Regions from separate parts of the Arthrobacter sp. Y3221160 genome, predicted to be linked through region 3. Evidence: riboswitches for the same ligand, from Rfam matches in the RefSeq annotation. Region 3 holds a riboswitch; each other region holds the start of a gene.
What was found. A riboswitch is a leader RNA that binds a small molecule or an ion and turns the genes downstream of it on or off. The one in region 3 is predicted to bind S-adenosylmethionine.
Positions count from the first base shown of each region.

Region 1 (4,423 bases), on a different contig from region 3:
ACCAGCGAAGCCGCAGAGAACGTACGGGACCGCAAGCGGGTGTTCGGCCACGGAAACGCCCCGCTGGTCCGGCACGACGCGCAGGTCCTCCAAGTGGTCGGCGAAATCAGCGCCAAGGCCTACGCCGCGAAGGCAACCACCCTCGGCGTTGCCCGCAGCCTGGACCGCGTCTTCGCCTCGCGGCAGTCAGACGCCGACGCCGAGAAGGCGGCCAACATCGCCGTCGAACTGGACTCGGGCCGGGCGCAGATTGTGCTCAGCGCCTTGGTCCCGGACGCCGCAGGCGCCCTCTTCAACGCGCTCGGCGCCTCCTCCACCAGCACCGGCAAGGCACTGGACCGGCACTGGCGCAACGCCCGCACCGTGGCCACCCACAACCCGTTCATCTACAAGGCCCGGATCGTCGGCGACTGGGAAGTCAACGGCGCCGAGCCCCCGCTCGTCTGGACGATTGGCGAGGCCAATGCCGACGCCGCCAGTCAGTCACACACCGACGCCGCGCGTCAGCCACAGAGCGACGGCGCCCGTCCAAACAGCCAAGCCACCCGCTCCGCGGCCCTCTAGAAAGAAGCCAAACCATGTCTGTATCCGTCAATAACCCAACCCTCGCCGCACCCGAGGCCGCCGCCGCCAATGCCCGTGCTCCGCGGCTCTCCGGCCGGCTGGGCGTCGCCAGCATCGTGCTCATCGTGCTGGCCGCCGCGTCGCCACTGGGCGTCATCGGCGGAACCGTCCCGCTGGCCATCGTCAGCGGCAACGGCGCTGGCCTTCCCTTCATCTACCTGCTGGCCATGGCCATCCTGCTGTTGTTTGCCGTCGGCTTCACCACCATGACACCGCACGTGCCAACGGCCGGCGCGTTCTTCAGCTACGTCGACAAAGGCCTCGGCCGCAGGGCGGGCCTGGGGGCGGCCTTCGTGGCCCTGCTCTCGTACCTCGCGCTGGAAGCCGGCGTCTACGGCCTACTGGCGCCGGCCGTCGACGAAGTGGTGCGCGCCTACGGCGGGCCGGCACTGCCATGGTGGGCATGGGCCGCTGCCGCCCTGGCCGCCGTCGCTTGGCTGGGCCACCGCAACATCGAGCTCTCCGGCAAGGTGCTGGGGGTACTGCTGGTCGCCGAGGTGCTGATCGTGCTGGTTTTGGACGCTGCCGTAATTTTTGGCGGCGGCGGTCGCGAGGGCCTGTCCACCGGGTTCGTCACTCCGTCGACCGTGCTGTCCGGGGCGCCCGGCATCGCGCTGTTGTTCGCCATCCTGAGTTTCATTGGCTTCGAGGCCACCGCCGTGTTTCGCGACGAGGCACGGGACCCGGACAAGACGATCCCGCGCGCCACCTATGTAGCCCTCATCGTGGTGGGCGGCTTCTACGCGCTCTCCAGCTGGCTGCTGATCAGCGTGTGGGGCGACGAGGGCATCGTCCAAAAGGCCACGGACGCGCCCGGCACCTTGCTCTCGGAGACTACCGCGCTCTACCTCGGAACCGCGGGCAGCCACGTCATCCAGGTACTGCTGGCCAGCAGCCTGTTCGCCTGCATCCTGTCCCTGCACAACATCAGCTCACGCTATTTCTTCCAGATCGCCGGACAGGGCATTTTCCCCGCCAAGCTGGCCGGCACGCACACCCGGCACCACTCGCCACATCTGGCCTCGGCCGCTTCGACCGGAGTGGTGGCCCTGTTCCTGCTGGCAGCCGTCGTGGCCGGCTGGGACCCGATCGTGCAGTTCTACACCTGGTTTGCCGGTTTCGCCTCCCTGGGCGTGGTGGTGCTGATGACGGTCACCAGCATCGCGGTGCTGGTCTTCTTCCGCCGGCAGGGCGCCCCGGCCCGCGACTGGAAGCGCTCCGTCGCCCCGGCTCTCGGACTCCTCGGGCTGCTGGCCATTCTGGGCCTGATCCTGCAGAACCTGCCCACCCTGGTCGGCAACAGTGTGCCGCTGGCGATCGCCGTCGTCGTCCTGATTCTTGTCTGCCTGGGGGCCGGAGCGGTGGCGGGATGGAAGCGGCCGCAGACCAAAGCCGGCTCCGCACCGGCGTCGTAATTCTTACCCCGCGTGAGGGAGGGCGCCCCGGCGTCGTAATTCTTACCTCGCGTGACGCGGGACATTTCCCTCCTGGCGCTCCCGGGTGTCCAATGGAGGGGTACCCATCCAGAGCGGCCGAGAGACCTGGCTTGTTGACGCCGCAGCAACCCCCTCCCTGAGGAAGGTGCTACCGCCAGGACCGATGGAGAAGCTCGATCTCTCGTTGGTCTTCCGTTGGCAGCCGCATGCCCGACGGAGGGCCGGCGCGGGCTCTTCTCATCAGAAAAGGAGCCTGACATGACCGTAAACAACCCGCAGCCCAACCCCCGGCGCCAGATTCGTTTCAACGCCTTCGACATGAACTGCGTGGGCCACCAGTCGCCCGGACTGTGGCGCCACCCGCAGGACAAGTCCGCCACCTACAACACCATCGGCTACTGGACCCACCTGGCCAAGGTGCTGGAAAAGGGCCTGTTCGACGGCCTGTTCATCGCCGACGTGCTCGGCACCTACGACGTCTTCGGATCCTCCAACGAGACCACGCTGCGCGCCGGCACGCAGGTCCCCGTGAACGATCCGTTCATGCTGGTCTCGGCGATGGCCGCGGTGACCGAGAACCTCGGCTTCGGCGTCACAGCCGGCACCGCCTACGAGCACCCGTACCCGTTCGCCCGCCGCCTGGCCACGCTGGACCACCTGACCAACGGGCGGGTCGGTTGGAACGTGGTCACCGGTTACCTGCCCTCGGCGGCACGCAACATGGGGCAGGAAGACCAATTGGAGCACGACGAGCGCTACAACCACGCGGACGAATACCTCGAGGTCATCTACAAGCTGCTCGAGGGCTCGTGGGAGGACGACGCCGTGGTCAAGGACGTGGAGACCGGCGTCTTCACCGACCCGGCCAAGGTCCACGAAATCCGGCACGAGGGCAAGTACTTCAAGGTTCCCGGCATCGCCATCACCGAGCCGAGCCCGCAGCGCACCCCGGTCATCTTCCAGGCCGGGGCCTCCAAGCGCGGCACCGAGTTCGCCGCCGAAAACGCCGAGGCGGTGTTCGTGACCTGCCCGACCAAGGAAATGCTGGCCGCATCCGTGAAGAAGATCCGCGACGCCGTGGAAGCGGCCGGGCGCGACCGCTACGACGTCCGCATCTACGCGATGCAGACCGTGGTGACCGGGCCCGACACCGCCGCCGCGCAGGCCAAATTCGAGGACTACAAGTCCTACGCGGACATCAACGGGGCGCTGGCGCTGATCTCCGGCTGGATGGGCGTGGACCTCTCCACCTACGGCCCGGACGACGTGATCGGCGGGAACGTGAAGTCCAATGCCATCCAGTCCTCGGTGGAGACCTTCCAGAAGGCATCCGGCGACAGCGGCAAGCCGTGGACCATCCGCCAGCTGGCCGAATGGGTCGGCGTCGGTGGTTTCGGCCCGATCACCGTCGGCTCCGGCGAAGAGGTAGCCGCCAAGCTCGTGGAGTGGGTCGACGAGACCGACGTGGACGGGTTCAACCTGGCCTACGCGATCACCCCGGGCACCTTCGAGGACATCGTGGAATTCGCCGTGCCGGAACTGCAGAAGCTGGGCGCATACCCCACGGAGTACGCGCCGGGGACCCTGCGCAACAAGCTCTTCGGCCGCGGCGACAAGCTGCCGGAGAGCCACCGGGCCGCCGGCTTCCGCCTGCAGAACGCGCTGGCCCACCGGGCGTAGGCCACGGCAGAACCATCTAAACAACGACGGCGGTGCGCCTGGCCCCACGGGGAGGCGCACCGCCGTCGTTCTCCGGTGCCTACATCTTCGCGTAGCGCGCCCGGGCGCCCATGTAGAGGCCGTAACAGATCAGGCCAACGGCGACGACGGCGAGTGCGGCCGGGCCGAAGGCCTGGTCACGCAGCGCCTTGAGCGCCCCGTCCAACCCCTTGACCTCCTGCGGGTCGTGCTGCACCGCGGCCACCGCCAACAGCAGCCCCAGCACGAACAGTGCCAGCCCCTTGCCCGCATAACCCACGACGCCGGTCCACGTCACGGCGGTGCCGGTGCTGCCCCTGGGGTGCCGTTTGAGGTCGTCCAGGAACTTCTTCTTCAGGCCCTTGTACACGTAAAAGACGCCGGCGCCCATGATGACGGCGCCAATCAGGAACAGGACAACGGCACCGCCGGGCCACTGCATCAGCCTGGTGCTGGCGTCCTGGGAGCTCTGGCTGCTGTCGGCGCCGGAACCCAGCGCGAAGCTGCCGAACGATACCGCCACCACCGTGTACGCGATGGCCAGTCCCACGGACTTCGCCCGGTAGCCCCACCTCTTCTTTGCCTCCCGGCCGCGGCCGCCGAACACCGCCTCGCTGATCTGCCACAAGGCCAGGGCGGCGGCGGCAAGCATGCCCGCCCAGAGC
Region 1 is NZ_JBNHHU010000001.1:2,411,714-2,416,136, forward strand. Features, by position in the region: gene AC5RWG_RS11280 (acyl-CoA dehydrogenase family protein) at 1-564, shown strand, start outside; gene AC5RWG_RS11285 (APC family permease) at 579-2,039, shown strand; SAM riboswitch class I at 2,141-2,230, shown strand; gene AC5RWG_RS11290 (LLM class flavin-dependent oxidoreductase) at 2,319-3,740, shown strand; gene AC5RWG_RS11295 (DUF1206 domain-containing protein) at 3,820-4,423, opposite strand, start outside.
Region 1: linked by a shared signal. The riboswitch ahead of AC5RWG_RS11290 (LLM class flavin-dependent oxidoreductase) and the one ahead of AC5RWG_RS13760 (bifunctional o-acetylhomoserine/o-acetylserine sulfhydrylase) in region 3 are both predicted to bind S-adenosylmethionine.

Region 2 (4,423 bases), on a different contig from region 3:
CTGCACATCGATACCGAGCGGATCGTGCTGGCCGGGGACTCGGCGGGCGCGCAAATCGCCGCGCAACTGGCGCTGGTCATCGCCGATCCCGACTATGCCAAAAGGCTCGGCATTGCCTCGCCCATGAAGCCGGAGCGGCTGCGCGCGGTGCTGCTGCACTGCGGGGCGTACGACCTCTCGCTCGCCGGGGCGGACCAGGCCGGGAACCAGAACTACCTGCGCACGGTGCTGTGGTCCTACACCGGGGCCAAGGACTATCTGGAGCGTCCGTACGTCGCGCTGGCCTCCGTGGCCAAGCACGTGGGCGCCGACTACCCGCCGGCTTTCGTGTCAGCGGGCAACACGGACCCGTTGCTGCCGCACTCGCTCGGGCTGGTCGAAGCGCTGCGGATCAAGGGCGCGGCCGTGGAGGAGTTCTTCCCCCAAACCGAGGCCGGCCTGGGGCACCAGTTCCAGTTCAACCTGGAATTGGAAGCGGCGTGGCAGGTGCTGGAGCGCAGCGTGGCGTTCCTCCGCCGCCACACCGGCTGATGCCGCCGGAGTTGACCGGCTCGCTACGAGGAGTGTTCTTCGGTGTCAGCATCACCCGGGGCCGGCGCCGATGCCTCCCCGGGCACCGCCGTCGTACGCTGGAAACCTGCCCAGCGAAGGGGGAACTATCAATGAACGACGCCGGCTCGCGCCTCATTTTCGGCTGCATGGGGTTGGGTGGGGGCTGGGGGAGCGGGCCGCTGGAAGCGGCCGACGTGGCCGCCGCGCACGCGGCCGTGGCGGCGGCGCTGGAGGCCGGGATCACGACTTTCGACCACGCCGACATCTACGCCCACGGCAAGGCCGAGGCCGCGTTCGGGCGGGTGCTGGCGGAAAGTCCCGAGCTGCGCGACTCGATCCGGCTGCAGGGCAAATGCGGCATCCGGCTGCCGGTCCCCGGCATGGTCGGGCACTACGACTCCTCGCGGGAAGCCATCCTGGCCCGCACCGACGAGAGCCTGCGCCGACTGCACACCGATCACCTGGATACGCTGCTGATCCACCGGCCCGATCCGCTGACGCCGGCCGAAGAGATCGCCGCGGCGTTCAACGAGCTTCGGATGGCCGGGAAGGTGCGCCGCCTTGGTGTCTCGAACATGTCCGGCGAACAGATGCGCTGGCTGCAGTCGGCGCTGGATGAACCGCTGGCGGTGAACCAGCTGGAAATGAGCCTGCACCGACGCGACTGGCTGGAGTCAGGGGTGCTGGTGAACCACCCGGAGGGACCGGGGATCAGCTTCCCGCACGGCACCTTGGAATACTGCGCCGCCCACGGGGTGGAGCTGCAGGCCTGGGGCGCGCTGGCCCAGGGCCGGTACAGCGGGCGTGCGGCAGCGGAGGCCGCGACACCGGATGCTTCCGCGCCCGCGGATGCCCCACCCCCGGCGGATCATGCAGCGGCAGCCCTGGTCACGGAACTTGCCCGGGACAAGGGGTGCCCGCCCGAGGCCGTGGTGCTGGGCTGGCTGCTGCGGCATCCGGCAGGCATCCGGCCGGTCGTCGGTACCAGCAGCCCGGACCGGATCCGGGCCTGTGCCGAGGCGGAAGCGGTTGGAGCATCGATGACCCGCGAGGAGTGGTACTCCCTGTGGGTGGCGGCCCGAGGCAGGCCGCTGCCTTAGCTGCCCGCGCCCGGCCGCGCCGGCTGCGGGCGGAGCCGGGACCATGCGTCCTAGACGAAGGCCGGCTGTTCCAACCGGCGGAACGCGGAATCGTGGAAGACCAGGGGCTCGTGGGTGCCGTCGTGCGTGGACAGTCCGTGCACCTGCAGCAGCACGACGTGGTGGTCCCCGGCCGGGACCTCCTGGTGCACCGAGCAGTCCAGCCAGAGCGCCGCGTCGTTGAGGAAAAGCGCGCCATCGTCCGTGCCGTGCAGGCTCAGGCCGGCAAAGCGGTCACCGGTCCTGGACGCGATCTGGCGGCAGACACCGTCGTGCCCGGTACCGAGCACCGAGACGCCGATCCGGTTGGCCCGGCGGACCAGCGGCCAGGTCCGTGAGGTGTTTTGCACGGCGAACATCACCAGCGGCGGCTCGAGGGAGACGCCCACGGTGAACGAGGAGGCGACGATGCCCTGCGGCTCGCCGTCGACGGTCGCGCACAGCGCCGCGATGCCCGAGGGGAACCGGCCGAAGGCGGAGCGCAACGTGTGGGGGGTCAGGTCATGGTGTAGCGACATGGCGTCCTTGGGGCTTGGGCGCATCCGCTGCGGCCGAGCTGCTGCGGGTGGATACGCGTACTTGCCTGCCGACATCCCCGGCGGGCCGAATCATCACCTGGAGCACCCCGCTACGGTAGAGGGTTGCCGGCCAACCAGCCAGGGCTGTGAAGTTGGCGCTCTTGATTCGTCTCCACGCTAAGAGCGGGGAAGGGCCTGGGTCAAACGCCGGTAACAGTTCGTCAAATGCAGCGTTTTACTCCCGGGCCACGCGAGGTGGCTTCTGCCCGACGGGCGGCCGTGCGACGGCTGCTGCCCCGAAGCTACTGTCCGACTGCTGGCCCCACGGCTACTGCGCCGCGGCGCCCGGGCGCACGGTCTGCTGCCGGAACGGATGCGCCGGGTACACGCCCAGGATGCGGATTTCCGTGGTGAAGAAGTCCAGTTCCTCGAAGGCATGGACCATGGCGGGATCGTCCGGGTGGCCTTCGACGTCCACCATGAACATGGTGGCGGCAAACTCGCCGCCCACCATGTAGCTCTCCAACCGGGTCATGTTGATGCCGTTGGTGGCGAAACCGCCCAGCGCCTTGTACAGCGCGGACGGCACGTTCCGCACGCGGAACACGAAGCTGGTCACGGCCGGACCGGGAAGTTCCTCGCGGGACGGGACCGGCCGGCGGTCGGCCAGCACCACGAACCGTGTGGTGTTCGTCGGATCGTCTTCGACCTTTTCCGCGAAAACCTCCAGGCCGTAGAGTTCGGCGGCCATCGGCGGCGCCAGGGAGACCTTGGTCGGGTCGTTCCATTCGGCCACCTCCCGGGCCGAACCGGCGGTGTCGCCTGCGATGACCGGAGTGAGCCCGAGCCTGCGGATCAGCTTGCGGCACTGGCCCAAAGCATGGATGTGGCTGTGCACCTCCCGGGCCTGCTCCACGGTGGCCCCGCGTACGCCCAGCAGGCTGAAACGGATGGGCAGGAAGAATTCCTCCACGATCTGCAGGGTGGTCTTCGGCAGCAGGGCGTGGATGTCCGCCACCCGCCCGGCGATCGAGTTGTCGATGGGGATCATGGCCAGTTCCGCCTCGCCGCCGGTGACGGCAGCGAACGCATCCTCGAAGCTGGCACACGGCACCGCTTCCCAACCGGGGCGCACTTCCAGGCAAGCCATGTGGGAGTTCGAGCCGGGTTCACCTTGGTACGCAATCGCTGGAGCCATGGGCGAAATTATCCCACCGGGGCGGGCCGGCGCTTCATTCCGGGCAACCGGGCGGCGTCATATAACCGGGACCGGCCCGCCAACCGCTTAGTACAGATGCGATTCCTGGGTGATGCCGTAGGGCACGTCGTCGCTCAGCTCCACCGTAAACTGCCCGGGGCCGGTGCGAGTGACCAAGATGCCGCAATCGCCGTCGATGGCGGCGAGCTTTTGCAACTCTTCGACCGCAGCATTCAGGAGATCGTGCGCTTCGGAAGCCGTCTGTGCGGTCAACGACTTGGTAGCCAGGGAAGTGGCCATGGTTCTGCCTTTCGTGGCCGGAGGTTTCCGCGCAGGAGAAACGCGGGATGGAAGCTTCCGGCCGGAACGAGCCTGCCATGCGGAACGGTGCATGGAACTTTACATTCTGCCATCCCAGATGACATCAGATGAATTTCGCACCGGCGTGGCGTGCGCCACACCCGGCGTGGCGGCGTGGTGCTGCGAACCGGTGCAGGCGGGACCCCCACCGCGGATGCAGGGAGCCGTCGGGGGGAGGGCGGGGGCAGCCGGAAGTGAACCCGGTCCTAGAACGGGTTGAGCAGCCGGTGGACGAACTGCCGGGTGCGCTCCTCCCGCGGTTCGCGCAGCACCTGTTCGGGGTGTCCGCGTTCCACCACCACGCCGCCGTCCATGAACACCACTTCGCTGGCCACTTCACGGGCGAAGGCCAGCTCGTGGGTGACCAGGGCCATGGTCCAGCCCTCGTCAGCCAGTTCCTTGATCACGTGCAGCACGTCGCCCACCAGTTCAGGATCCAGTGCGGACGTGGGCTCGTCGAACAGCAGCAGCGAAGGTTTGAGCGCCAGCGCCCGGACAATGCCGACCCGCTGCTGCTGTCCGCCGGAGAGCTGATGCGGGTACTGGTCTTCCTTGCCGGAGAGCCCGACACGGTCCAGCAGCGACCTGGCCTCGCGCACCGCTTCGGCCTTGGACCGCTTCTGCACCTGGACCGGGCCCTCGATGATGTTCTGCAG
Region 2 is NZ_JBNHHU010000001.1:1,813,119-1,817,541, reverse strand. Features, by position in the region: gene AC5RWG_RS08450 (alpha/beta hydrolase) at 1-531, shown strand, start outside; gene AC5RWG_RS08445 (aldo/keto reductase) at 663-1,652, shown strand; gene AC5RWG_RS08440 (flavin reductase family protein) at 1,703-2,209, opposite strand; SAM riboswitch class IV at 2,262-2,376, opposite strand; gene AC5RWG_RS08435 (prephenate dehydratase) at 2,538-3,407, opposite strand; gene AC5RWG_RS08430 (hypothetical protein) at 3,495-3,707, opposite strand; gene AC5RWG_RS08425 (amino acid ABC transporter ATP-binding protein) at 3,974-4,423, opposite strand, start outside.
Region 2: linked by a shared signal. The riboswitch ahead of AC5RWG_RS08440 (flavin reductase family protein) and the one ahead of AC5RWG_RS13760 (bifunctional o-acetylhomoserine/o-acetylserine sulfhydrylase) in region 3 are both predicted to bind S-adenosylmethionine.

Region 3 (4,423 bases):
GACGACCACGCTGAACCCGGTGCTGAACGAGCGGGAGCTCTTCGATTTCGTGTACCAAATGCTCGGCATCGTCTTTGCGCTGGTGCCGGTGGCCTTGGTGCTGTTTTTGATGACCGTTCCCGGACGGTCGGCCTTCCGGGCGATCGGGTTCACGTTTTCCCGGCCCCGGCTGGACTTCGGCTTGGGCTTCCTGCTCGCGCTGGTGATCGGTGTCGGGACGCTGGGCGTTTATGCCGCCGGCCGGGCCCTGGGTATCACCACCGCCATTGTCCCGGCGGCCCTGGACGAATACTGGTGGACGGTTCCGGTGTTGATCCTGTCCGCGCTGCGGCATGCGGTCCTCGAAGAGGTGGTCATGGTGGGCTATCTCTTCAACCGCTTCGCGAGGTTCGGCTGGGGCATTTGGTCCGCGATCTTCGTCAGCGCCGCCCTGCGCGGGACCTACCACCTCTACCAGGGCATCGGGCCGGGCATCGGGAACTTCCTCATGGGTTTGGTCTTCGGCTACGCCTATACAAAGGCCAAGCGGGTGATGCCGCTGGTGGTGGCGCACGCGCTGCTGGATATTGCCGGTTTCGTCGGCTACACACTGCTGGGGCCGGCCATCGGCATCGGCACGTGAAACCGGCCGGGCAGCGCAGCGGCGCCCGGCCTTGCGATCAGGGCGCCGCTGCGGCGATCGACGACGTCGATCCTCTCGAAAGACTTACAGTTCGACGATTCCGTTGGCGGTTTCGAAGCGGACGGACAGGATGCCCGGCGTACCGTTCGGTGCCGTCCAGGCGACCTTGACGTCGTCCAGCAGGCCGTCGACCGGCGTGCCTAGCCAGTCCGCCACCCGCTCGGAAGAGCCGGCGATGGTCAGGCCGATCAGCTTGACCGTGGCGGGGCGGGCGTTGGACGGGTGCAGCGGTTCGGTGCCGTCATCCCAGCGCAACATGTAGGGCACCTGCGGGTCGGCGATGAGGCCCTTGATCCCGATCTGCTGCCAGCTCAGTTCCTGCCCATCCGGGAACTTGCGGTTGCCGGGAACCGCGTGGCGGCCCAGCCGTTCTTCGAACGGGGTCAGGTCGTCGACCGCCACGCACCAGCCCATCCAACCGCCGCCGGCTTCCGACCGCGCCCGCACTGCCTGGCCAAAGGGGGCCTTGTCGGAAGCGGGGTGGTCGAGCACCTCCACGACCTCCAGGTAGTGGTGGTCGGTGAGGGGGAAGATCATATTGCGGGTGCCGAAGCGGGGGTGAACCCCGCCCTTGACGGCGTCGATGCCCAGGGCTTTGGAGATCCGCTCTGAGGTGGCAGCCAGACCGTCGGGTTCAGCGGCATAAGAAACATGGTCGAAGCGCATGGCATTATCTTGGCACTTTGTGAACCCGCTCTCGACTTAGGGTGACCTAAGTCACTCAATTTGCGGCTCGTGGTGAACGCGCCGTTCCGGACAGCAAATCCGCCTCCCCGGCACGCGCCGGCAACAGTGACGAAGCGGACGGTCGGACAGGCGGTCCGGAGACCGGTGCCCAGTCATAAGGTGTCATATTGTTGCGGCCGCCGGCTTGTCTGCGGAGACTGGAGGCAGGTCATGAGTGCCAGCGCAAAACCCCGGTTTGCTGGCCGGCAACCCTCCAACCGCGGTGGGGTGCCCCGGGTGAAGACCAGGCAGCCGCCATAAGGCGGTGCGCAAGCGCGGGTCACACCCGGGACAGACATGCCGGCACGGCCGGATCCCGGATGGCCCCTTCCAGTGAAGGAGTTGCACCATGTCCAACGCCGATTGGTCCTTTGAAACCCGTCAGATCCACGCAGGGCAGGAGCCGGACGCCGCCACGGGCGCCCGCGCACTGCCGATCTACCAGACCACGTCGTTCGTGTTCCCCAGCGCGCAGAGCGCGGCCGACCGGTTCGCCCTGTCCGAACTGGCACCCATCTACACCAGGATCGGCAACCCCACCCAGGAAGCGGTCGAGACCCGGATCGCCAACCTGGAGGGCGGCGTCGGCGCCCTGCTGCTTGCTTCGGGCCAGGCCGCGTCGACGTTCTCCATCCTCAACCTGGCCGAGGCCGGCGACCACATCGTGGCCAGCCCCAGCCTGTACGGCGGCACCTACAACCTGCTGCGCACCACGCTGCCCAAGTTCGGCATCGAGGTCACCTTCGTCGAGGATCCGGACAACCTGCAGCAGTGGCGCGATGCCGTCAAGCCGAACACCAAGGCGTTCTTCGGCGAGGTCGTCTCCAACCCGCGCCAGGACGTGCTGGACCTGGAGTCGGTCAGCGCCATCGCCCACGAAAACGGCGTGCCGCTGATCGTTGACAACACCTTGTCCACCCCGTACCTGATCCGCCCGATCGAGTGGGGGGCCGACATCGTGCTCCACTCGGCCACCAAGTACCTCGGCGGCCACGGTACGGCGATCGGCGGCGTGATCGTCGACGCCGGCACGTTCGATTTCGCCGCCGACCCCGAAAAGTTCCCGGGGTTCAACACGCCGGACGACACGTACAACGGGCTGGTCTTCGCCCGCGACCTCGGCGTCAACGGCGCTCTGGGCGCCAACCTGGCCTACATCCTCAAGGCCCGGGTGCAGTTGCTGCGCGACCTGGGGTCCGCCATCTCGCCGTTCAATGCCTTCCTGATTGCCCAAGGGCTGGAGACGCTGAGCCTGCGCGTGGAGCGGCATGTGGCCAACGCTCAGAGGGTGGCCGAATTCCTGGAAGAGCACGACGACGTTGCCTCCGTCGCGTACCTCGGCCTGCCCTCCAGCCCCTGGTATGAGCGCGGCCGCAAGTACGGCCCGAAGGGGACCGGCGCCATCGTCGCGTTCGAAATCAAGGGCGGCATCGAGGCCGGCAAGCGCTTCGTGGACGGCCTTGAACTGCACTCGCACGTGGCCAACCTGGGCGATGTGCGCTCGCTGGTGATCCACCCGGCGTCGACCACCCACGCCCAGCTCTCGGCCGCGGAGCGGGTCGCGGCCGGGGTAACCGACGGGCTGGTCCGCCTGTCGGTGGGCATCGAGAACGTCAACGACATCATCGCCGACCTGGAGGCCGGTTTCCGCGCCGCCAAGGGTGCGGACGACTAGGCAAGCAGGTAGAGCGCAGCGTGACGATAGTGCAACCGCAGGAACTGGTGGAACAGGCGACCGACGGCATCCTGCGCCGGATGCCGGTTGGTGCGCTGGAGTTGGAAGCCGGCGGCTATCTGCCCGAGGTGGTCCTCGGCTTTGAAACCTGGGGCACCTTGAATGCGGACGCGTCCAACGCCGTCCTGATTCAGCATGCCCTGACCGGCAGCACGCACGTCGCACGCGGCTGCTCGGACGAGGACGGTTGGTGGGACGATCTGGTGGGCCCCGGTGCCACGATCGACACGGAGCGCTATTTCGTCGTGGCCGCCAACATGATTGGCGGCTGCTACGGCTCCACCGGTCCCTCGTCGCCGGCTCCGGACGGGACGCCGTGGGGTTCACGCTTCCCGTTCGTCACGATCCGCGATTCGGTCCGGGCCGAGGCGCGGCTGGCCGACGCGCTGGGGATCCGGCGCTGGCACACGGTGCTCGGCGGGTCGATGGGTGGCGCCCGCGCGCTTGAATGGGCGGCTACGTTCCCGGAGCGCACGGCCCGGTGCGCCGTCCTGGCGTGCGGCGCCGCGAGCACCGCCGAACAGATTGCCTTCGCGCAGGCGCAGGTCGCGGCCATCCGGCTGGACCCGTACTTCTCCGGCGGCGACTATTACGGGGGCCCCGCTCCCGAGGCTGGACTGGGTATCGCCCGGCGGATCGCGCACATCAACTACCGCTCGGAGCCGGAGCTGGAGTACAGGTTCGGCCGCAAGGCGCAGGCGGAGGAGCAGCCGTTCGGCGGCATTACGCCGTCCGCCCGTGGCCGCTATGCCGTGGAAAGCTACCTCGACTACCAGGCGGACAAGCTCGTCGCGCGCTTCGACGCCAACAGCTACATACTGCTCACCGAGGCCCTCATCAGCCACGACGTTGCCCGGGGCCGGGGCTCGCTGGAGCAGTCGCTGGGCGGCCTCACCGACACGCAGTTCTTCGTCGCCGCGGTGGATTCCGACCGCCTGTACTTCCCGGAACAGTCGCGGCAGCTGGCCGAGGCGCTGCCCGGGGCGGTCAAGGTCCACACCATCGAGACGCCGCTGGGCCACGACGGTTTCCTCACCGACATCCACCAGCTGCACGAGGCCCTCACCGAGGCGTTCTTCGCGCCCGCCTGACTTTTCGGCCCGCGTGACAGCGGCCTCGGTACGACGTCGGTGCGCGCCCTCCGCGCCGATTGCCACCGCCGCGCCCGATCGGGGGGAGCGGAGCGTCAGGTCAGTTCGAGCGATACCGGCCGCCGCAGGAAGGCCGCGTACCGTTCCACCGCGTCGTCCACGGCCTGCCGCTCCGGCTCGGTGAAGAAC
Region 3 is NZ_JBNHHU010000002.1:152,669-157,091, reverse strand. Features, by position in the region: gene AC5RWG_RS13770 (CPBP family intramembrane glutamic endopeptidase) at 1-622, shown strand, start outside; gene AC5RWG_RS13765 (VOC family protein) at 707-1,348, opposite strand; SAM riboswitch class IV at 1,576-1,690, shown strand; gene AC5RWG_RS13760 (bifunctional o-acetylhomoserine/o-acetylserine sulfhydrylase) at 1,758-3,083, shown strand; gene metX (homoserine O-acetyltransferase MetX) at 3,164-4,234, shown strand; gene AC5RWG_RS13750 (winged helix DNA-binding domain-containing protein) at 4,330-4,423, opposite strand, start outside.

Region 4 (4,423 bases), on a different contig from region 3:
ACTGTCCAGAGTCCCAGCTCCCCGGCGGCCGAGACGCAGGTGATGAGCCCGCCAGCCATCATCGCGATGCGCAGATCGGCATCCGCATTGGCAGTGCCTACTAGCCCCCGTCGAAGGGACGTCACGGCGCCCGACGCGACGGCCACCTTGATCGCATCCGGTCCGATGCCCGCCCGGCGCAGGTCCCTAACGAGGGCTGTTCCTCCTCTTTTCGCCACCCAGCCGGCGATCATTTCGGGAGTCTGCATGTAATCGAGGATGACCGCACCCTTCGGCCGCCACCACTGCCGGCCCGAAATTGTGGACATCGGATGACCAGCAATGAGTAGCGGCCGCCGAACACCTGCGAACGGACTGCATCGCCGGCGCCGAAGACTTCCCGGCCCAGTTGAACCTGCCAGTCCTCCGGCGGGGCCGCGAGGGGCTTCCCGGCTCGGCGTGGACCCGCCTAATCCTGACGCAGGGCGCGCACCAGCGAGTTGAACCGCTCGTTGGCGGCCAGGTCCTCGATCAGGACCGACGCCCCGTCCGGCCCGGCCAGCGGGATCCGCCAGTTCGGGTATTCGTCCGCGGTGCCCGGCTGGTTCTGGGTCCGAAGCTCCCCCACAGCGTCAGTGAGCGCAACGCCCAGCAGCACCGAGGGGGTCTGCGTGATGAACGCGTGCAGCGCCTCGACGGTGCGTTGTTCGGCGGCGGGGCCGGCGCCGTCGTCGTGCTGTGGCGCGGCCGGAACCCGCGAGCGCACCATGGAGAGCACTGCCTCTTGGGCTGCCTGGTCCAAAGCCCGTTCCTCCTCCACGGGCCGGTTCAGCAGGCCCAGCGATTCGCGCAACTCCACGTGCTTGCCCGCCAGGTAGCCGGCGGTGGGCGGCAGGTCGTGCGTGGTGACGCTGGTCAGGCAGGAACGGCGGTACCGCTCAGGTGCGCGGGGGCTGCCGTCCTCGTACTCAAACCACAGGATGGAGGTCCCCAGGATGCCGCGCTCGGCCAGGTAGTCCTGCACGCCCGGCTCGAACACCCCGAGGTCCTCACCAATAACGACGACGCCGGCCCGTTCCGCTTCCAGGGCGAGGATGCCGATCAAGGCCTCGTGATCGTAATAAACGTAGGCGCCTTCGCTGGGAGGGCTGCCGGCGGGGATCCACCAGAGCCGGAACAGCCCGAGGATATGGTCCACCCGGATGCCGCCGGCGTGCCGCAGGACGGTCCGCAGCATGTCCCGGTAGGCAACATAGCCGGATTCGGCCAGGCGGTGCGGATGCCACGGGGGCTGTGACCAGTCCTGGCCCTGTTGGTTGAACATGTCCGGCGGCGCCCCCACGGAGATGTCGGGGGTCAGCACATCCTGCAGCGTCCAGGCATCGGCGCCGGTGGGATGGACGCCGACGGCGAGATCGTGCACTATCCCGATGTTCATTCCCGCATCGAGGGCGCTGGCTTGCGCCGCCTCGAGCTGCTCGTCGCACAGCCACTGCAGCCATTGATGGAACTCGCTGCGGTCCTTCAGCTCGCTCCGCTGTGCTTCGACGAAAGGGGCATCGGACCACTCCGGTGCCCCGGCCGGAACAGTTTCGGCCATGGCACACCACAGGGCAAAGCGCTCCAGCCCCTCGCCTTCCTGCGCGCGGAAGGCTTCGAACCGCTGCTGCCGTTCCGCGGACCGGGGCACCGCGAAGACCGTTTCCAGAGCCTGCAGCTTGGCCGCAAAAACCGGGTCGCGGTCCAGGATGACGGCGTCCAGGTTCGCGTCGTGGAAGTTGTTGGCCAGCGGGACGCCGCTGGCTTCGGGCACGTCCTCGACCCGCAGGTACAGGGGATTGACGAACCGGCGCGTGGAGGGCAGGTAGGGCGAGGGCTCCACCGGCGGTTTCGGCTGCGCCGCGTGCAGCGGGTTGATAAGGACGAACCCCGCACCCTTGGCCGCGGCCGTCTCGGCGAGGCTGGCCAGGTCATGCAGGTCGCCGATGCCCCAGGAGGACCGCGAGCGCACGGAGTACAGCTGTGCCATCAACCCCCACGTCCGGGGCAGGCGGTCCGCGGTGGTCAGGCGCCGCGGGGTGACCACGAGGGCGCACCGCGCCTCGCTGTCGGATGGCTCCGGGGCCGCGCCGGTCCCGGCCTGCATCACCTCCGGCATTTCCGGGGCCGCGCCGGTCCCGGCCTCCATCGGCTCGGATCTTTCCGCGGCCGCGCCGGTTCCGGGCTCCATCGACTCCGGCCGTTCCGCTACCTCCAGCGTGTGCCAGCCCAGCGGGATGTCCGCCGGCACCACCGCCGTGAAACGAACAGGCGGGGCACCTTCCGCATCCTCCGACCCGCCGGCCAGCACCTCGACGTCGCGCCGGGAGCCGTCCTCCAGCAGGATCCGGACCCGCGGACGGACGCCGGGCCGCGCATTGACCGGAACCTCGGTGGCACTGCCTTGGCGGACGACGACGGCGGGCGGCAGCGTGCGCTGCACCGGTGCCAGTTCAGCGGCCCGGAGGGAAGCCGTCACATCGTCGTCGGTGGCGCAGGGGACGTCCAGCGCGGTGAGGACGGAAACCAGCGTAGCCTCACTGACTGTTTTCTCGCCCCCATCCCAGCCGCGGAAGGTAATGCCAACGCCATGTTTCCCCGCGAGGCGCTGCAGCGCCGAAAGTTCAGCCATAGACCCAATCTACGGTGAACTGTCCGGACCCGGGAACGTCCCTCCTCGGCCGGGCCTGCGAAGATAGTGGCCGCAAGAGGCGAGCGCCGCCGTCGTACCGGGCCGCCGCAAGCCCGGGGCCACCGCAAGGCGTGCCGCCTCAGGGCCCGGGCGCCCACAGCCCGGACGCAACGCGGCTCAACATTTTTTGGTGCCGCGGCCGTTGGTTGCGAGAATGGACGGGACCATCCCGAGCGGTTGAGAGATCTGGCTCTTTGACACCGCAGCAACCATCCGGACGCCACCGGAAAGGTGCTACCGCCAGAAGCGATGGAGAGAGCGCAAGCAATCTTTGATCCGGACGGTGCCTGCCGGTGCCGCCAGGACCGTCATTCCGGGAACCCAAGTTTTGAAGGAGCAACCGCCTGATGGCTGAACGCACATTCGGTTTCCGCACCCGTGCCCTGCACGCCGGCGGCACGCCCGACGCCGAGCACGGTGCCCGGGCCGTACCGATCTACCAGAGCACCTCGTTCGTGTTCAAAGACACCGACGACGCCGCGAACCTCTTCGCGCTGCAGAAGTACGGGAACATCTACTCCCGCATCGGCAACCCCACGGTCGCCGCGTTCGAGGAGCGCATCGCCTCGCTCGAGGGCGGCATCGGCGCGGTAGCCACGTCGTCGGGCATGGCCGCCGAGTTCATCACCTTCGCGGCCCTGGCCGGGGCGGGCGACCACATCGTGGCCTCGTCCAAGCTCTACGGCGGCACCATCACCCAGCTGGACGTGACGCTGCGCCGGTTCGGCGTGGAGACCACGTTCGTCGACTCCAACGACCCGGCCGACTTCGCCGCGGCCATCGGGGAGAACACCAAGGCCGTCTACACGGAGATCGTGGCCAACCCGTCCGGCGACATCGCGGACCTCGCGGGCCTGGCCGCGGTGGCTCACGACGCCGGGCTCCCCCTGGTCGTGGACGCCACCCTGAGCACGCCCTACCTGATCCGCCCGATCGAGCACGGCGCGGACATCGTGATCCACTCCGCCACCAAGTTCCTGGGCGGCCACGGCACCACGCTGGGCGGCGTCGTCGTTGAATCCGGGCGTTTCAACTGGGGCAACGGCAAGTTCCCGCAGATGACCGAGCCGGTGCCCAGCTACGGCAACGTGTCCTGGTGGGGCAACTTCGGCGAGTACGGCTTCCTCACCAAGCTCCGGTCCGAGCAGCTGCGCGACATCGGCCCGTCGCTGTCGGCACAGTCCGCGTTCCAGCTGCTGCAGGGCGTGGAAACGCTGGCGCAGCGGATGGACGAGCACCTGGCCAACGCCCGCACCGTGGCCGAGTGGCTGGAAGCCGACGAGCGCGTCTCCTGGGTCAGCTACGCCGGGCTGCCCGCGCACCCGCACTACGAGCGGGGCCGGAAGTACCTGCCCAAGGGCGTGGGCTCCGTGTTCAGCTTCGGCGTCAAGGGCGGCCGCACCGCGGGCCAGAAGTTCATCGAATCGCTGCAGCTGGCCAGCCACCTGGCCAACATCGGCGACGCCCGCACCCTGGTGCTGCACCCGGGATCGACCACCCACCAGCAGCTCACCGCCGACCAGCTGGTGGCGGCCGGCGTGCCCGAGGACCTGATCCGCATCTCCGTGGGTCTGGAAGACGTGGACGACATTCTCTGGGATTTGGACCAGGCGCTGGCCGCCTCGCAGCAGGCCGGCGCCGAGCACGGCCCCAGCCGCGACCATGAGGACGCCGCGTTCGACAGCTCCGAGTTCGCCTCGCCCAGCTATGCCG
Region 4 is NZ_JBNHHU010000001.1:2,394,414-2,398,836, reverse strand. Features, by position in the region: gene AC5RWG_RS11225 (endonuclease domain-containing protein) at 1-308, opposite strand, end outside; gene malQ (4-alpha-glucanotransferase) at 449-2,650, opposite strand; SAM riboswitch class I at 2,872-2,966, shown strand; gene AC5RWG_RS11215 (O-acetylhomoserine aminocarboxypropyltransferase/cysteine synthase family protein) at 3,058-4,423, shown strand, end outside.
Region 4: linked by a shared signal. The riboswitch ahead of AC5RWG_RS11215 (O-acetylhomoserine aminocarboxypropyltransferase/cysteine synthase family protein) and the one ahead of AC5RWG_RS13760 (bifunctional o-acetylhomoserine/o-acetylserine sulfhydrylase) in region 3 are both predicted to bind S-adenosylmethionine.